Regions from separate parts of the Streptomyces sp. CAI-85 genome, predicted to be linked through region 1. Evidence: riboswitches for the same ligand, from Rfam matches in the RefSeq annotation. Region 1 holds a riboswitch; each other region holds the start of a gene.

The links. A riboswitch is a leader RNA that binds a small molecule or an ion and turns the genes downstream of it on or off. The one in region 1 is predicted to bind cyclic di-AMP.
Region 2: it holds a riboswitch for cyclic di-AMP, as region 1 does, so the genes downstream of both, G6W55_RS27330 (transglycosylase SLT domain-containing protein) here and G6W55_RS17135 (M23 family metallopeptidase) in region 1, are expected to answer to the same signal.
Region 3: it holds a riboswitch for cyclic di-AMP, as region 1 does, so the genes downstream of both, G6W55_RS29410 (M23 family metallopeptidase) here and G6W55_RS17135 (M23 family metallopeptidase) in region 1, are expected to answer to the same signal.
Region 4: it holds a riboswitch for cyclic di-AMP, as region 1 does, so the genes downstream of both, G6W55_RS05540 (transglycosylase family protein) here and G6W55_RS17135 (M23 family metallopeptidase) in region 1, are expected to answer to the same signal.

What each region holds. Positions count from the first base shown of each region.
Region 1 is NZ_JAANNX010000012.1:162,915-167,190, forward strand. It holds gene G6W55_RS17125 (SIMPL domain-containing protein) at 1-374, opposite strand, end outside; gene G6W55_RS17130 (SGNH/GDSL hydrolase family protein) at 543-1,328, opposite strand; gene G6W55_RS17135 (M23 family metallopeptidase) at 1,578-2,600, opposite strand; cyclic di-AMP (ydaO/yuaA leader) riboswitch at 2,605-2,762, opposite strand; gene G6W55_RS17140 (alpha-galactosidase) at 3,067-4,276, opposite strand, start outside.
Region 2 is NZ_JAANNX010000036.1:16,400-20,675, reverse strand. It holds gene G6W55_RS27340 (GNAT family N-acetyltransferase) at 1-409, opposite strand, end outside; gene G6W55_RS27335 (HAD family hydrolase) at 705-1,529, shown strand; gene G6W55_RS27330 (transglycosylase SLT domain-containing protein) at 1,556-2,041, opposite strand; cyclic di-AMP (ydaO/yuaA leader) riboswitch at 2,045-2,253, opposite strand; gene G6W55_RS27325 (polyprenyl synthetase family protein) at 2,788-3,798, shown strand; gene G6W55_RS27320 (outer-membrane lipoprotein carrier protein LolA) at 4,077-4,276, shown strand, end outside.
Region 3 is NZ_JAANNX010000046.1:17,384-21,659, forward strand. It holds gene G6W55_RS29400 (HPr family phosphocarrier protein) at 117-398, shown strand; gene G6W55_RS29405 (GntR family transcriptional regulator) at 640-1,335, opposite strand; gene G6W55_RS29410 (M23 family metallopeptidase) at 1,543-2,295, opposite strand; cyclic di-AMP (ydaO/yuaA leader) riboswitch at 2,310-2,476, opposite strand; gene G6W55_RS29415 (pitrilysin family protein) at 2,762-4,150, opposite strand; gene G6W55_RS29420 (pitrilysin family protein) at 4,147-4,276, opposite strand, start outside.
Region 4 is NZ_JAANNX010000002.1:547,168-551,443, forward strand. It holds gene G6W55_RS05530 (cytochrome P450) at 1-1,274, shown strand, start outside; gene G6W55_RS05535 (transglycosylase family protein) at 1,483-2,493, shown strand; cyclic di-AMP (ydaO/yuaA leader) riboswitch at 2,698-2,866, shown strand; gene G6W55_RS05540 (transglycosylase family protein) at 2,871-3,608, shown strand; gene eno (phosphopyruvate hydratase) at 3,984-4,276, shown strand, end outside.

The sequences.
Region 1 (4,276 bases):
CCCTTGAGCCGGGTGCTGCCGCCCTCCGTGTCGTAGACGGGCTGGAGGGAGATGGTGTCCGTGCGGACGTCCCGTTCGGCGACGCCCTGGGCGCGGACGGCGGTCAGCAGGGCGCCGGCCGCGGTGTTCTGCGCGTCGAGCGCGGCCTGCGAGGTGGCGCCGGTCGCCTCCACGGCCACGGCGACGACCGCGACGTCGGGCGGGGCGGTGGCGCTGCCCTCGCCGGTCACGGTGATGGTGGCGGGGGCGGGGTCGACGCGCGCGGCGGCGGGCCGGGCGGGCGAGGCGGCGGCGACGGGCGCGGTGACGGCCGGCAGCCCTAGGGCGAGGAGGGTGACGAGGGCCGCGGCGACGGGCGTACGGGTGGGGCGCATACGGAACCGGTCCTTCGGAGGGGCGGACGGGGCGGGTGATGTGCGGTCATCCCAGCACCCGGACCCGCGCGCGCCCGCGCACCACTCCCGTCCGATCACCTCACTGGTGGAGCGGCCGGTCGTACTCGTCGTACCTACGGCGCCGGCCGGCCGCCCCGTCCCGCTCGGTCACGCCACCGCCGAGATCCGGGTCCGGATGTCGTCGGGGGAGAGCGTGCCCTTGGCGGTCACATGGTCGCCCGAGGACTCCCCGCGCAGCCGCCGTCCGATCCACGGCACCAGGTACTCGCGCGCCCAGTGGACGTCGTCCCGGCGGATCTCGAGGGTGCCGCGCGGCGGGAGCTGCGGCCAGGGCTGCTCCGGGTCGGCCGGCACCTCCAGGCCGAGGACCTGCCCGGCGCGCAGCGCCACACGCGTGTGGCCCTCCGGGGAGAGATGGAGTCGGTCGCCGTCCCAGGCCCGGCGGTCCTGCACGGACCGCAGGGACCACAGGTCGAGCACCGGGCAGCCGTAGCGGTCGGCGACGGCGCGGACGTGCCCGTTGTAGGTGGCGATCTTGCCGCGCAGATGCTTGAGCACGGGGACGCCACGGGTGTCGAAGCCGGTGGTCACCAGGACCGTGCCGGACACGGCGGTGAGTGCCGCGACCGCCCGCTCGAAGCGCTCGGCGACCTCGTCGGGGTCGGTGCCGGGCCGCAGGATGTCGTTGCCGCCGGCGCAGAAGGACACGAGGTCGGGCGCGAGGTCCACGGCCTGCGGAAGCTGGTCCTCCATGATCTGGTCGAGCAGCTTGCCGCGCACGGCCAGGTTCGCGTATCGGAAGTCGCCCTCGGGTCGGCGGTCCGCGAGGAGTACCGCGAACCGGTCGGCCCAGCCGACGAACGCCCCGTCGGGGCCAGGGTCGCCGACGCCCTCGGTGAAGCTGTCCCCCACCGCCACGTACGACCCGATCACTGATCTGTTGTCATTCTTCGAATCGTCTGCCACGGCAGATCATGATTCACCTTCTAATGTGACTTACGCGACCGTAGGCAGGGGTTGACGGACGGTGAGATAAGCCACTCCTAAAGAGTTGGCCAACCGGGGAATAACGTCCCGCGGTACGTCGAAGGCCGGACCCCGGGAGCGGGGTCCGGCCTTCGACGGCGCGTCAGGGCCTGTCAGGGCGCCTCGGGAAGCGCTGGTGCGGGGGCGGTCGACCGGTCAGCCGACCGAGACTCCGTGCGAGCGGAGGTAGGCGACCGGGTCCACGTCCGAGCCGTAGTTCGGCGTGGTGCGGATCTCGAAGTGCAGGTGCGGTCCGGTCACGTTGCCGGTGGCACCCGAGAGGCCGACCTGCTGGCCCGCGGTCACGGTCTGGCCGGCCGAGACGGAGAGCGAGGACAGGTGGGCGTACTGGGCGTAGTGGCCGTCGTTCAGCTTGATGACGACCTGGTTGCCGTACGCGCCGCCCCAGCCGGCGGAGACGACGGTGCCCGCCGCGACGGCCTTGAGGGAGGTGCCCGTCGGGACGACGAAGTCGACACCGGTGTGGTAGCCGCTGGACCACATGCTGCCCGACATCCGGTACGGCGTACCGACCGTGGCGCCGGCCACCGGCAGGCTGAACCCGGAGGAGGCGGTGGTGGAGTTCTCGGCGGCCGGGGTGCTCGGCTGCGAGGCCGACGCCTGGGAGTCCGAGGAGCCGGCGGACGACGAGGACTGCGCGGGCTGCGACTTCTGCGCCGGCTTCGAGGGCTGCACGGGCTCGGCCGACTGCGCCGACCCACGCGCCTCGGACGACTTGGGCGCGGTGGTGGGGGCGGAGGACGCGGCCTTCTTGCCGATCGACAGCTTCAGGCCCGGGTGGATCAGCGAGGGGTTGTCGCCGACGGCCCGCCGGTTGTCCTGGTACAGCCGCTGCCAGCCGCCGTCGACACCCTGCTCGTCGGCGATCCGCGAGAGGTAGTCGCCGGAGCGGACGGTGTACGTGCTGTGCTTCGCGCCCGACTTGCCCGACTTGTGTGCCACCGGAGCCGCCTGCGCGGTCTTCTCCGCGACCCGTTCCACGGTCTTCGCCACGGCCTGTTCCGGAACGGACGCCGAGGCGGACTGGGTGGGGGCCGCGTGGGCACCCGTGGCCCCCAGGAGCGGGAGGGCGAGAGCGGCTCCGCCGGTTCCGGCGGCGGCGATGGAGCGGGTGAATCGCTGGGACTTCGGACGGCGGTGCTTACCCTTCGCGGGCATGGCGCATTCCTCTCCGGCGCCTGCGAGGTGAGCTGTCGGGTGCGGACTGGAGATGTCCGGCCGTGCCGAGGCACGGCTTTACCCCAAGCCTGTTCCGGGACCGGAACAGGCGGTTGTGCCTGTGGGTCCCCCGCTCCTGCCGTGCACGGGTGAGTGTGCGGTCCCCGGACGGCGGCAGGATGAGGCGTCCGTCCGGATTGGTCTGGAACGTAGGCGACCGCGACGCACAGGGACAAGCAGAGGTTGTGCCGTTGACGCATTTCTCTTGATCCGCAGGGATATTTCCCGGTGACACTCCGTGTTTCGAATGGCCCCTTTTTCCCTTAACACCCTGGAAAAGCATGTGAATTACGTGAACATGACGGGCGACGCACGGTCACGGTATGACGCTGCTCACGTGACAGTGCTCCAGGTTCCTTTATTCCAGAGCGAGTTGGAATGAAGGATTTCAATTCGGACAGAACGCCTAGATGCGACGCAGTCGGATAACCGCCGCATCGAGGTCACCGCTCAGCCCGGTCCGCAGTCCGTGGTGCAGCAGCACCGCACCTCGGTGCACTTCGCCCGTTTCGCGGCATTCGTACGTCGCTGCCGGGTCGAGTCCGCGCAGCCGCAGCGCCGGGACGGGTTCGCCGTAGCGCTGCGCCTGGAGCCAGGCGAGGACGACGCTCTCGTCGCCGCGCACGTACTGCACGGCACTGAGTCCGCCCGTCGGCGGGCGCAGCCGGTACAGGTCGCCCCGCTGCACGACGGGCCTGATCTCCTTGTAGAGGTCCACCCAGCGCCGGGCCTCGGCCAGCTCCTCCGCGCTCCACTCGGAGAGGTCCCCGCCGATCCCGAGCACCCCGGCCATGGCGCTCACGAACCGGAACCGCAGAGAGCTGACCCGGCCGTTGAGCTGGGCGTTGGGGCTGTCGGTGACCCAGGCGGCCATCACCCGGGCGGGGTGGATCTGGCTGAAGCCGTGCTGGATGCCGAGCCGGTCCAGCGGGTCGGTGTTGTCGGAGGTCCACACCTGGTCGGTACGGCTCATGATCCCGAGGTCGATCCGCCCGCCGCCGCCCGAGCAGGACTCGAAGGCGACCCCGGGGTGGGCGGCCCGCAGCCGGTCGAGCAGGGCGTACAGCGCCCTGACGTGGTCGACCCACAGGCGCTGCGGATAGGGGTCGTCCGGCCAGCCCGCGTCGGTGAAGCAGCGGTTGAAGTCCCACTTCACATAGTCGATGGGCGCGCTGGAGAGCAGTCCGTCGAGCTGGTCCCACAGGTATTCCTGGACGTCCTCGCGGGCGAGGTTCAGCATGAGCTGATTGCGGAACTCCGTCCGCTTTCGTCCCGGTTGGAACTGCACCCAGTCGGGGTGCGCCCGGTACAGATCGCTGTCCGGGTTGACCATCTCGGGCTCGACCCAGATCCCGAACCGCATGCCGAGGGCATGCACCCGGTCGGCGAGCGGCTTGAGGCCGTGCGGGAAGCGCTCGGGGTTGGGCCGCCAGTCGCCGAGCCCGGCCCGGTCGCTGGTGCGGGCCCCGAACCAGCCGTCGTCGACGACGAACAGCTCCACGCCGATCTCCGCGGCGCGCCGGGCCAGGGCGGCCTGCTGCTCCTCGGAGATGTCGAAGAAGGTGGCCTCCCAGGAGTTGAACAGCACCGGACGGTCCCGCTCCGCGTCCGGGACG
Region 2 (4,276 bases), on a different contig from region 1:
CGTAGCCCTTCTCGACGTCGATGACATAGGCGGTGTACTCGGCGGCCGCGTGCGGCACCAGCAGCCCCTGTTCCGCCTCCAGGTTGTCGAAGGCGAAGCTGGACAGGGAGGCGGCCCGCATCAGTTCGTCGGCGTTCAGCCCGAGGCCCGGGGCCAGTACGGCGCCCTGCGCGTCGGAGACGCCGTAGGCGAGGGCCTGGCCGCGGCCGAGGCGCCCGCGCTCATGGGGCAGGAAGCCGACCGGCTCCCGCCCCTCGTACACCACCGCGACCCGAGCGCGCGGCCGCACCAGGCCGACGGCGTCGGTGAACTCCGGTTCCATGAACGGGTTGCGGGGCGCGGTCGAGGCGGCCCGCAGGGCGCGCCAGCGTTCCCGTTCCCCCTCGCCGAGATCCCGCGGACCCAGCACACGAATGCGCCCACTGCTCAACCTGACCCCCCGATCAAGTCCCCCCTGGACACCTGGACGGTACCGCTCCACACCGGGCGTGCGGTAGGTAGCGGAGCATGTTGTTGCCAACCGGTGCAGAAGGCTTTAACCGGTCTGTACCCGACGATGCGCCGAAACCGGTTCCGGGGCCCTGGACCGGCACCGTGGGCTTCTCCGGTCAACTGTGGAAGGGGAGTTGGCAGAAGCGGACCGGACTTGGCCGACGTCCGGTTCGCGTCGAGTCCGACGGGTGCGGGATACGTATTCTCTGATCATGGCCGCACCCCTCGCATATGCCGCGCGCACCGCGTACTCCCTCATCGCCACCGACCTGGACGGCACGCTGCTCCGCGGCGACGACACCTTCTCCGACCGGTCGCTCGACGCGCTCGCGCGGGTGGCGGCCGCCGGCGCACGCCATCTGGTCGTGACGGGCCGACCGGCGCCCCGCGTACGGCCGTTGCTCGACCGGCTGCACAGCAGGGGGCTCGCGGTGTGCGGCCAGGGCGCGCAGTTGTACGACGCCGGCGCGAACCGTCTGCTCTGGTCGGTCACCCTGGACCGGGAGTTGGCCGAGACCGCGCTCGGCAAGATCGAGGCCGAGGTCGGGCAGGTGTACGCGGCCGTCGACCAGGACGGCGTCGACGGGCTCACCCTCATCGAGCCCGGCTACGAGATGCCGCACCCGACCCTGCCGGCGCTGCGGGTCGCCTCCCGGGACGACCTGTGGTGCGAGCCGATCAGCAAGGTGCTGCTGCGCCATCCGGCCCTGTCCGACGACGAGTTGGCGGCGACGGCCCGCTCGGTGGTGGGCTCGCTCGCCACGGTCACCATGTCGGGGCCCGGCACGGTGGAGCTCCAGCCGTGCGGGATCACCAAGGCGACGGGCCTGGCGCTGGCCGCCGAGCACCTCGGGGTGGGCCCGGAGGAGACCGTTGCCTTCGGGGACATGCCCAACGACATCCCGATGTTCGTGTGGGCCGGTCACGGCGTGGCGATGGCCAACGCGCACCCCGAGCTGAAGGCGCTGGCCGACGAGGTGACGACGTCGAACGAGGACGACGGCGTGGCCGTCGTCCTCGAACGTCTCTATCCCTGACCGGCCTCCGAAATCCGGGGGTCGGCTCAGTACGCGCCGAACACGTTGTCGATCGAGCCGTAGCGCGCGGCCGCGTAGTTGCAGGCGGCGGTGATGTTGGCGACCGGGTCGAACGGGTCGAACGAGGTCCCGGCCACGTGGTACGCGGTGAAGGTCGGGTCGATCACCTGGAGCAGGCCCTTGGACGGGGTGCCCTTGGCCGCGTTGGAGTCCCACAGGTTGATGGCGGCCGGGTTGCCCGACGACTCGCGGATGATGTTGCGGTGGATGCCGTTGTAGCTGCCCGGGATGCGCTTCTCGGCCATGATCGCGAGGGATTCGCGGATCCAGCCGTCCAGGTTGTTGGGGTACCCGGCGACGGTGGTGCTCGTGTTGCCGGCCGAGGTGGCGGCGGACGCGGTGCTCGCGCCGACCAGCGGCAGGGCGAGCACACCGGCGCCGGCGGCGGCCACGGCGAGGGTGCGGGCGATACGGGTGCGGCGGGTACGGCGGTGCTGAGCGGCAGCGGGCATGACGAGGTTCCTCTCCGGCGCCTGCGAGGTGAGCTGTCGGGTTCGGGCGGGAGCTGCCCGGCCGCGTCCGGACGGACGCGACTTCACCCCGAGCCGTACCGTTGTGTCCGTTTTCGTGGACATTTCGGTAGGGCGACTTACCTGGTTCCCCCGCTCCTGCCATGAGTTCTCGGTGGGTGCCGGGCGGCGGCAGGATTCGGCGTTCCGCCCGACAGGCCGGGAACGTATGCGAGAGCACATGTCCGGAACAAGAGGCCAATTCACAGTTCGGCCCTATTGACCTTGATCAGTGCTCTATGGGGTGCTTGATCCTTTGTGATCGCAAAGCCTCAACTCGCCTGAGTGGCACGAGGAGTCGGGGGGTACCCGCAGGGTGTCGCCCCGCAGGGCCGGATCGGGGGGAGTGAGCCAACTCACCGGCATCCACAAGAGGGGTGAAACGGGCAATAAGCCCATGCTCTGCGTAAAGGGTCACGGCCTTGCCGGGCTTCCGCATTCCCCCGTATTGCCCACCTTGGATTTGCGGTGAATGTCTCTTCATATCGCCTGATCAGAAACATATCGGTCGTGATCCGACACCGCCCGCCCTGAGCAGGGCACCTCCCGGGCGAGTGCATTCGGGCCCGGGCGGACGTGGGGGCTATCGGTGATCGAAACGTGACCGGATACGCTGACTTGAGTGAGCGCAGAGACCTATCGACAAACCGCGTAATCGCCCGTAGACACCAGCAGACAGGAGACCCCTCGTGACCGTCGTCGAGCCGTTCGGGCTGAGCGTGCGGGACCAGGCTCTGGAAGCCGATGTCCAGGCCGGACTGGCGGCTGTCGAGGAAGGCTTGCTCGAGGCCACCAAGAGCGAGGTTCCGTTCATCACGGAGGCCGCACAGCACCTCCTGCGGGCCGGCGGGAAGCGGTTCCGTCCGCTGCTCGTGATGCTCGCGGCGCGCTTCGGCGACCCGTACGCGCCGGGGGTCGTGCCGTCCGCCGTGGTGGTCGAGCTGACCCATCTGGCGACCCTGTACCACGACGACGTCATGGACGAGGCGGCCGTACGGCGCGGGGTGCCCAGCGCCAACGCCCGCTGGGGCAACTCCCTCGCCGTCCTCACCGGCGACTTCCTCTTCGCGCGGGCCTCGCACATCCTGGCCGACCTCGGCCCCGAGGCCGTACGGGTCCAGGCCGAGGCGTTCGAGCGGCTCGTCACGGGCCAGATCCTGGAGACCGCGGGACCGGTCGACGGACGGGACCCGGTCGAGCACTACCTCGACGTGCTCGGCGGCAAGACCGGCTCGCTGGTCGCGGTGTCCTGCCGCTTCGGCGCGATGATGTCCGGCGCCGACGACACGGTCGTCGACGTGCTCACCCAGTACGGCGAGCGGCTCGGCGTCGCCTTCCAGTTGGCGGACGACGTCCTGGACATCGCCTCCGCCTCCCACGAGTCCGGCAAGACGCCCGGCACCGACCTGCGCGAGGGCGTGCCCACGCTGCCGGTGCTGCGGCTGCGGGAGCGCGCCGCCCGGCAGGGGCTCCCCGAGGACGTCGCGCTGTGCGAGCTGCTCGACTCCGACCTCACCGACGACGCCCGGCTCGCCGAGGCGGTCGCCGCGCTGCGCGACCACCCGGCGCTGGAGCAGGCCCGCCGGGACACCGTGCGCTACGCCAAGGAGGCGCGCGCCGCGCTGGCCCCGCTCCCCGAGTGCGACGCGAAGTCCGCGCTGACGGAGCTGTGCGACGCGGTGGTGCACCGGGCGGGCTGAACCGCCGTACCCCTCTCCCGCGGCCCCCCCTCCGCTTCCGTCCCTGCCGTGTCGTCGCGCGACCCCTACGGGTCCGGGCGGGCCACCGCCCCCGGGTGTCATACCGGAGGCGTACACGGAGTTGAGTCCTCGGGGTGACGCTTCGTCGGCTCCGATTTGGTCAGATGGACATCACGGAAAACACCACTCCTCACCGATTCGGGTGAGAATGGCGGCTCGGGGTGGGGACGTTCGCACGTGAGAGACCGGCCGCCGCCGACGACGGAGGTAAGGCACACATGGCACCGAACGCAACCGACGACAACACGACCGCCGGGGAGGCAGACGACCTGCGCGTCGGGCGGCGCAAGGCCGTGCGGTACGTCGTCCCGGTCACCGTGGTGGGCGTGGCGGCGGCGACGATCGGGCTGGTCCCGGCGCTCGCCGACTCCGGCGACCCCGACCTGCCGAAGATCACCGCACAGCAGCTCATCGACAA
Region 3 (4,276 bases), on a different contig from region 1:
CGGATCGAGGCCGCGATCCGACAGCCGCACGGGAACGGGACGCATGACCCGTTCCTCCCGTGCTTCACGTGTGGAACACTGGTCTAGACAACCTGAGAACCGAAGGGCAGCAACACATGGCTGAGCGCCGCGTCAACGTCGGCTGGGCCGAGGGCCTCCACGCCCGCCCCGCTTCCATCTTCGTCCGAGCCGCCACGGCCGCAGGCGTGCCCGTGACGATCGCCAAGGCCGACGGCAAGCCCGTCAACGCGGCCTCCATGCTGGCCGTCCTCGGCCTCGGCGCCCAGGGTGGCGAGGAGATCGTCCTCGCCACGGACGCCGAGGGTGCGGACGCCGCCCTCGACCGGCTGGCGAAGCTGGTCGCCGAGGGTCTCGAGGAGCTTCCCGAGACCGTCTGACGTCCGGTCACCGCGGTACGCGAGCCGCGTCGCCCTCCGGGGCGGCGCGGCTCCGCCGTTTCCGGCCTTTTCCGGGCGGCCGTACTCGCCCGCCCCACGGCAGAGGAATTACCGACGACACACCCGGAAAACATGTCCGGGCATACGAAGGGCTCGACACCGGAATTTCCGGGCGCGCGATGAAAAGGGCAGCGGAAATACAGCTCCGCCGAATACCTCTTCTTTGTATACGGCCACCGTGTTAATGCCGCAGACCCGTGATGTTTACGGGAGGTTGCGAAGTCCTCACACGATCGGCGCGCTCGGTCCCGCCGGAGAATCGCAGCCGGTGCGCGGCCGTCGCGCGCTCGGTGTGCAGCGCCGTGAGCGCCCGCGCGCGGTCTCCGTCGCCGCGCGCCACCGCGTCCACGATCGCGCCGTGCTGGACCCAGGACTCCACCGGGTCGGCCGGGGCGTCCACCGCGTACATCCAGGCGATCTTGTGCCGGAGCTGGGTGAGCATCGAGGTCAGGGCCTGGCTCCCGGAGGCCTGGGCGAGCGTCTCGTGGAACCAGCCGCCCAGGGAGCGCAGATCCTCGCTGTTGCCCCTCCTGGCGCGCTCCTGGCCCAGCCGGACGAGTCCGCGCAGCACCTTCAGATGGGCCTCGGTGCGGCGCTGGGCGGCGCGGGCGGCGCCGAGCGGTTCGAGGAGCATCCGCATCTCCAGCAGGTCGGCCGCCTCGTGCTCGGTGGGCTCGGCCACGCACGCGCCCGCGTGCCGGCGTGTGACCACGAAGCCCTCGGCCTCCAGGGTGCGCAGCGCCTCGCGGACGGGGACCCGGGAAACTCCGTAGCGGCGGGCGAGGAGTTCCTCGGTGAGGCGGCTGCCGCGCTCGTAGACACCGGCGACGATGTCGTCCCGGATCGCCGTGCACACCGAATGCGCCGGAATACGCATGACCGACCTCCGCCTTAATCCCCGTGAAACGTCGACGATTGACGTGTGTTCCGTGACTCTATTGCAATGAGCCGGAATTTCCGACGGCAGGCCGGAATCCAGGGATATTTTTTGGACAGCGGGTGCCCGAAAACGACGAAAGCCCCGGCCGTGGGGCCGGGGCCGGACGATGTGTCGCCGTCCGCCGTCAGAAGCTGTCGTGCGTCGTCAGAGGTTCACGCCGTGCGAGCGGAGGTAGGCGACCGGGTCCAGGTCGGAGCCGTACTCCGCCGTGGTGCGGGCCTCGAAGTGCAGGTGCGCGCCGGTGACGTTGCCGGTCGCGCCGGACAGGCCGATCTGCTGGCCCGGGGTGACCTGCTGGCCGACCGAGACACCGATGGAGGACAGGTGACCGTACTGGGTGTACGTGCCGTCGTTCATCTTGATGACGATCTGGTTGCCGTACGCGCCGCCCCAGCCGGCCTCCACGACGGTGCCCATGCCGACCGCGTGCACCGGGGTGCCGCTGGAGGCGTGGAAGTCGACGCCGGTGTGGCTGCCGGAGGACCACAGAGAGCTGCTGGCCTGGTAGCCGGTGGAGACGTAGGAGCCGCTGATCGGCATCACGAAGGTGTTGAGGCGCTTGCGCTCGGCCTCACGGGCGGCACGCGCGCGTGCCTCGCGCTCCTCGGCGGCCTTCTTGGCGGCGGCCTCGCGGGCGGCCTCCTCGAAGGCGGCTTCCTTCTGCGCCATGACCTGGTTGTCGATCTGGTCGGCGACGTCGTCGCCGGTGACCACGGGGATCAGCGCGGTCTGCGCGGGGGCGGGTTCCGCGGCGAAGGCCGGGGAGGAGGCGACAGTGGCCATCACGCCGGTGGTGGTGAGAGCCGCGACGCCGGCCGCGCGGGCGCTGGTGCGCTGCATCCGGCTGGGGCGACGGTGCTTCCCGGCCGGCTTCCCGGCGGCGTAGGTGAACGCCATGAAGTTGGGCGGTCCTTTCCTTCCTTCTCGCCTACCGGGTTAGCTGACGGGTTCGGAGCAGGAAGGTCTCCTACGGGCCCCCTCGCGTACGCGCGGGCGTCCGATTCACCCCAGGGACTGCACAGAGTGGGTCCCCGGCTCCCCTGGCTCGCGCCGTACGGGGACTCGGCGATGACTGTCCGGTGCCGCGGATGCGGCGCACTGCCTGACGAACAGCCCGACTGACGCTATGCGGCGCCGCTTTCAATCCTCAAACGGATCACGGTTTTTGTAGCGCACGCCACAGGGCAGACAGGCAGCCTCCGCATCAATTCGGACATCTGGCGGCCCTGGTGACGCTTCCGTCGCCCAGGGCCGCCCGACGCGTGTGGCGGACGTACGCGCGTACGCGGCCGCGCAGTTGTCCGTTTGCCGGCTACTCGGCGTGTCCGGCTACTCGGCGTGTCCGGCTACGCGGTGTGTCCGGCTACTCGGCCGCGACGACCGTCACCTCGCCGATCCCGAGGGCCGCCACGGCGTCCCGGATCTGCGAGGCGTCGCCCACGAGGACCGTGACCAGGCGGTCCACCGGGAAGGCGTTCACGGCCGCCGCGGTGGCCTCCACGGTGCCGGTCGCGGCCAACTGCTGGTACAGCGTGGCCTGGTAGTCGTCGGGCAGGTGCTGCTCGACCTGGTCGGCGAGCGTGCCCGCGACGGCGGCGGCGGTCTCGTACTTCAGCGGCGCCACACCGACGAGGTTCTGCACCGCGACGTCGCGCTCGGCGTCGGTGAGCCCCTCGGCCGCGAGGGTGCGCAGCACCTTCCACAGGTCGTCCAGGGCCGGCCCGGTGTTCGGGGTGTCCACGGAGCCGCTGATGGCGAGCAGCGCGGCGCCCGAGCCGTCCGGGGCGGAACGCAGGACCTGGCCGAACGCCCGCACGCCGTAGGTGTAGCCCTTCTCCTCGCGCAGGACGCGGTCCAGACGGGAGGTGAGGGTGCCGCCGAGGCAGTAGGTGCCGAGCACCTGCGCGGCCCACACGCGGTCGTGCCGGTCGGCGCCGATCCGGCCGATCAGGAGCTGCGTCTGGACGGCACCCGGGCGGTCCACGATGACGACCCGGCCGGCGTCGTCGGCGGTCACCGGAGCGACCGGCAGGGGCTGGGCCTGGGAACCCGTCCAGGCGCCCAGGGTGTCGCCGAGCAGCGCCTCCAGGTCGACACCGGTGAGGTCGCCGACGACCACGGCGGAGGCGGTGGCGGGCCGGACGTGCTTCTCGTAGAAGGCACGGACGGCCGCCGAGTCGATGTTCTCGACGGTCTCCGCGGTGCCCTGGCGGGGGCGCGACATGCGCGCGGTGGCCGGGAACAGCTCCTTGGACAGTTCCTTGGCCGCGCGGCGGGAGGGGTTGGCCAGCTCGTGCGGGATCTCGTCCAGGCGGTTGCGGACCAGGCGTTCGACCTCGCTGTCGGCGAACGCGGGCGCGCGCAGGGCGTCGGCGACCAGGCCGAGCGCCTTCGGCAGCCGGGAGACGGGCACCTCCAGGCTCAGCCGGACGCCGGGGTGGTCGGCGTGTGCGTCGAGGGTGGCGCCGCAGCGCTCCAGCTCGGCGGCGAACTCCTCGGCGGAGTGCTTGTCGGTGCCCTCGGAGAAGGCGCGCGCCATGATCGTGGCGACGCCGTCCAGACCGGCCGGCTCGGCGTCCAGGGGCGCGTCGAGGATGATCTCGACGGCGACGACCTGCTGGCCGGGGCGGTGGCAGTGCAGCACGGTGAGGCCGTTGGCCAGCGTGCCGCGCGCGGGTGCCGGGAAGGCCCACGGGGTGGCCTCGCCGGCCTGGGGCTGGGGGTGGAACTCCATCGCGGCGAGCTCGCTCACTGGGCCGCCTCCTCGTTCTCGTCCTGGTCGGCGGTGGCTTCGGGGGCGGCGGGCTCGTAGACGAGGACCGCGCGGTTGTCGGGCCGCAGGCGCGCTTCGGCGACCTGCCGCACCTCCTCCGGGGTG
Region 4 (4,276 bases), on a different contig from region 1:
CCGAGCTGTTCTCCTGGGAGTTCGCCACCGACCCCTACCCCGCCTACGCCTGGCTGCGGGAGCACGCGCCCGTGCATCGCACCCGGCTGCCCAGCGGCGTGGAGGCATGGCTGGTCACCCGGTACGGGGACGCCAAGCAGGCCCTCGCCGACCAACGGCTCTCCAAGAACCCGGCGCACCACGACGAACCGGCGCACGCCAAGGGGAAGACCGGCATCCCCGGTGAGCGCAAGGCCGAGCTGATGACCCATCTGCTGAACATCGACCCGCCGGACCACACCCGGCTGCGGCGGCTGGTCAGCAAGGCGTTCACCCCGCGCCGGGTCGCCGAGTTCGCGCCCCGGGTGCAGGAGTTGACGGACCGGCTCATCGACCGGTTCGCCCAGGAGGGCGGCGCCGACCTCATCCACGACTTCGCCTTCCCGCTCCCCATCTACGCCATCTGCGACCTGCTCGGCGTCCCGCGCGAGGACCAGGACGACTTCCGGGACTGGGCGGGCATGATGATCCGGCACGGCGGAGGGCCCCGGGGCGGGGTCGCGCGGTCGGTGAAGAAGATGCGCGGCTATCTCGCCGAGCTGATCCACCGCAAGCGGCAGGCACTCCCTGCCGAACCGGGACCCGGCGAGGACCTCATCTCCGGTCTCATCCGCGCCTCCGACCACGGCGAGCACCTCACCGAGAACGAGGCCGCCGCCATGGCGTTCATCCTGCTCTTCGCCGGTTTCGAGACCACCGTCAACCTCATCGGCAACGGCACCTACGCCCTGCTCACCCACCCCGAGCAGCGCCGCCGCCTCCAGGACTCCCTGGCCGCCGGGGACCGCGGCCTGCTGGAGACCGGCGTCGAGGAACTCCTGCGCTTCGACGGCCCCGTGGAGCTGGCCACCTGGCGCTTCGCCACCGAGCCGCTCACCCTCGGCGGGCAGGACATCGCGGCCGGGGACCCCGTGCTCGTCGTGCTGGCCGCCGCCGACCGTGACCCGGCCCGGTTCACCGACCCGGACACCCTCGACCTCTCCCGCCGCGACAACCAGCACCTCGGCTACGGCCATGGCATCCACTACTGTCTGGGCGCCCCGCTGGCCCGGCTGGAGGGACAGACCGCGCTCGCCACCCTGCTCACCCGGCTGCCGGACCTCCGACTCGCCGCGGACCCGGCCGACTTGAGATGGCGCGGCGGGCTCATCATGCGCGGACTGCGCACCCTGCCGGTCGCGTTCACACCGGCCGAACCCACCCCGGTGCGTGACGGAGCGATCTCCGCTCCGTGACTGAACGCACGTCAGCGGCAGTGTGACGGGCGTGCGGACCAAAGGTGACCGACTCTCAAGTCTGTGATCTTCACGTGATCTGCGCGGCATTAACTTGTGACAAGTGATCGTCTGCCGATACGTTCACTCGTCAGCGCGGCATCCACGGTTCCGGATGCGTCCGCACCGTTGTCGCGCCGGTCAACGCTGTCCAGAGAAAGGCCCCCGCATGCTCTCCGGGTCCGGTCGTCACCGTCGTCCTCGCCAGGCTCCGGCGCTCCTTGTCGCAGCCGGCGTGACCGGCTCCGCCATCGCGATCCCGCTGCTCGCCGCAACCGGCGCCAGCGCGGCCGAGGGCACGGTGTGGGACCAGGTGGCCCAGTGCGAGACCGGCGGCTCCTGGAGCGCCGACAAGGGCACCGGCGAGTACGGCGGCCTCAGCCTCACCCAGGAGCGGTGGGAGACCTACGGCGGGCTGGACTACGCCGCCAGCCCCGACCTGGCCAGCCGCAACCAGCAGATAGCCGTCGCGCAGAAGCTGCTCGCGGCCGAGGGGGTCGGCGCCTGGGGCACCTGCGGGCTGACCTCCGGACTCACCAAGGAGTCCGGCGCGCTGAACGTGGACACGGGCATAGCTGACGGTTCATCCGGTTCGTCTGGTTTGTCCGACCTGTCCAAGGGGGAGTCCGGCTCCTCGGCGTCCGGCGGCTCCACCGGCTCCGGCGCGACCTCGTCGCCCGACGCCTCCGACTCCGCCGAGGGTCCGGCGAGTTCGTCCCCTTCCTCCTCTTCTTCCCCTTCCCCCTCTTCGTCCGCTTCGTCCACCGACGAGGACGACGCGGCCGCCTCCGAGGGTGCCGCGAAACCGGGCGGTGTGGCGACGGGCGGCGGCACGCCCTCCGGCAGCCCCGAAGCGGACGAGTCGGGCGAGTCGGACAAGTGGGTGCAGGACGTGGGTTCTTGGAGCCTCGTCGACACCGGCTCCCTCGGCTCCGGCGGCCGTCACCGCGGCGCCACCGCCGAGGAGGCCCCGGCGGACGGCCTGGCGCCCGCCTCTGCCGGCCGGCACGCCGCCGAGGAGATCTACACGGTCCAGGACGGCGACTCCCTCGCCTCCATCACCGACTCCCTTGGCCTGGAGGGCGGATGGCGCGCCCTGTACGAGGAGAACCTGGAGCGCATCGGTGCCGACCCGGGCGCCATCGTCCCCGGTCAGACGCTGGACACCGGCGCCGAATAGGGCCGGAACACCCCCAAAGACACCGGGAGTTCACGTCACACTTCGCGCCGAATGTCCGGTTTGGTGAAAGTGTGGGATGAGTCTCAGAAGCCCTGATCGTCTTTGAAATTCCGCGAATTCCGTGTCTACGGTCGAGCCGCTCGGCAACCCGGGCCCCGGTCGTCGCAACGCCGAATCCTGCCAGTGGCGGCCCGGGAACAGTCGTCGCGTCAAGCGCCGCAGGCAGGAGCGGGGGACCCAAGGTAAGTGCCGGAACCGGCGGTCGACGCCGGAACCGGCTTGGGGTGAAGCCGTGCACCGTGAGGTGCGCGGCCGGGCAACTCAACCGGCCCGAACCCGACAGCTCACCTCGCAGGCGTCGGTGAGGGGATCGATCCATGCTGTTTTCCGGTAAGGGCAAGCACCGCCGTCCGTCCAAGACCACCCGCGCCGCCATGATCGCCGGCGTCACCGGTGTCGCCGTCGCCGCCCCGCTGATGGCCGCCGGCAACGCCTCCGCCGCCACCGCCTCCGAGTGGGACGCGGTCGCCCAGTGCGAGTCGGGCGGCAACTGGTCCATCAACACCGGCAACGGCTACTACGGCGGCCTCCAGTTCTCCGCCTCCACCTGGGCCGCGTACGGCGGCACCGCCTACGCCTCCCGCGCCGACCTGGCTTCCAAGACGCAGCAGATCACCATCGCCGAGAAGGTCCTCGCGGGCCAGGGCAAGGGTGCCTGGCCGACCTGCGGCGTCGGCCTGTCCAGCACGCCGTTCAACGGCGGCGGCGCCTCGACCGGCTCCGACAGCGGCTCCTCCTCGGCCCAGACCCCGTCCGCCGCCCCGACCGCGGGCAGCACCGGCTCCCGCGCCGGCGAGCAGCAGGCCGCCTCCCGCTCCGCCGAGCGCCCGGCCGTCGTCAAGCGCGAGCAGAGCACCAAGACCGTCACCACCCCGACCGGCAAGAAGGTCAAGAAGGGCGACGGCGAGTACAAGGTCGTCAAGGGCGACACCCTCAGCACCATCGCGGCCGAGCACAAGGTCAAGGGCGGCTGGCAGAAGCTGTTCCAGCTCAACAAGGGCGTCGTCCAGGACGCCGACCTGATCTACCCGGGCCAGCAGCTCCACCTCAAGTGAGCCGCGGCCGGGCCGTCGCTCCCCCCAGGTGACACCCGGCCCCCAGCGGGACCACAGCTTCCCCACAAGCGGGCCCCGCACACTGAATACCCCGTGAGGGTCACCCCCCGTCCTCACGGGCCCCCGCCCCGGTGCGTCTTCCCCCGTACGCACCGGGGCGGGGTTTTTCGTGCGCCGGTTTTTCGCCTCCGCGCCACCCACCCTTTGTTCCGGGCGGAAACAATGGGTACGGTCTAGGGGTACGGCCTGCCTGTCCACCGGACGGTCTGTCTGTCCACGGGACGGTCGGTCGGCTGCCGACGCCCCGAAGGCGGTTAGGCTCTAGTCGCAAGGCCCACCCGGCCCCGCACACCCAGCGTCACATCCAAGAAGGAGATGCTCGTGCCGTCCATCGACGTCGTCGTAGCCCGGGAAATCCTGGACTCCCGAGGCAACCCCACGGTCGAGGTCGAGGTCGGCCTCGACGACGGCAGCACGGGTCGTGCCGCCGTCCCGTCCGGCGCCTCCACCGGCGCCTTCGAGGCCATCGAGCTGCGCGACGGTGACCCGAACCGCTACCAGGGCAAGGGTGTCGAGAAGGCCGTCCTCGCCGTCATCGAGCAGATCGGCCCCGAGCTGGTCGGCTACGACGCCACCGAGCAGCGCCTGATCGACCAGGCGATGTTCGA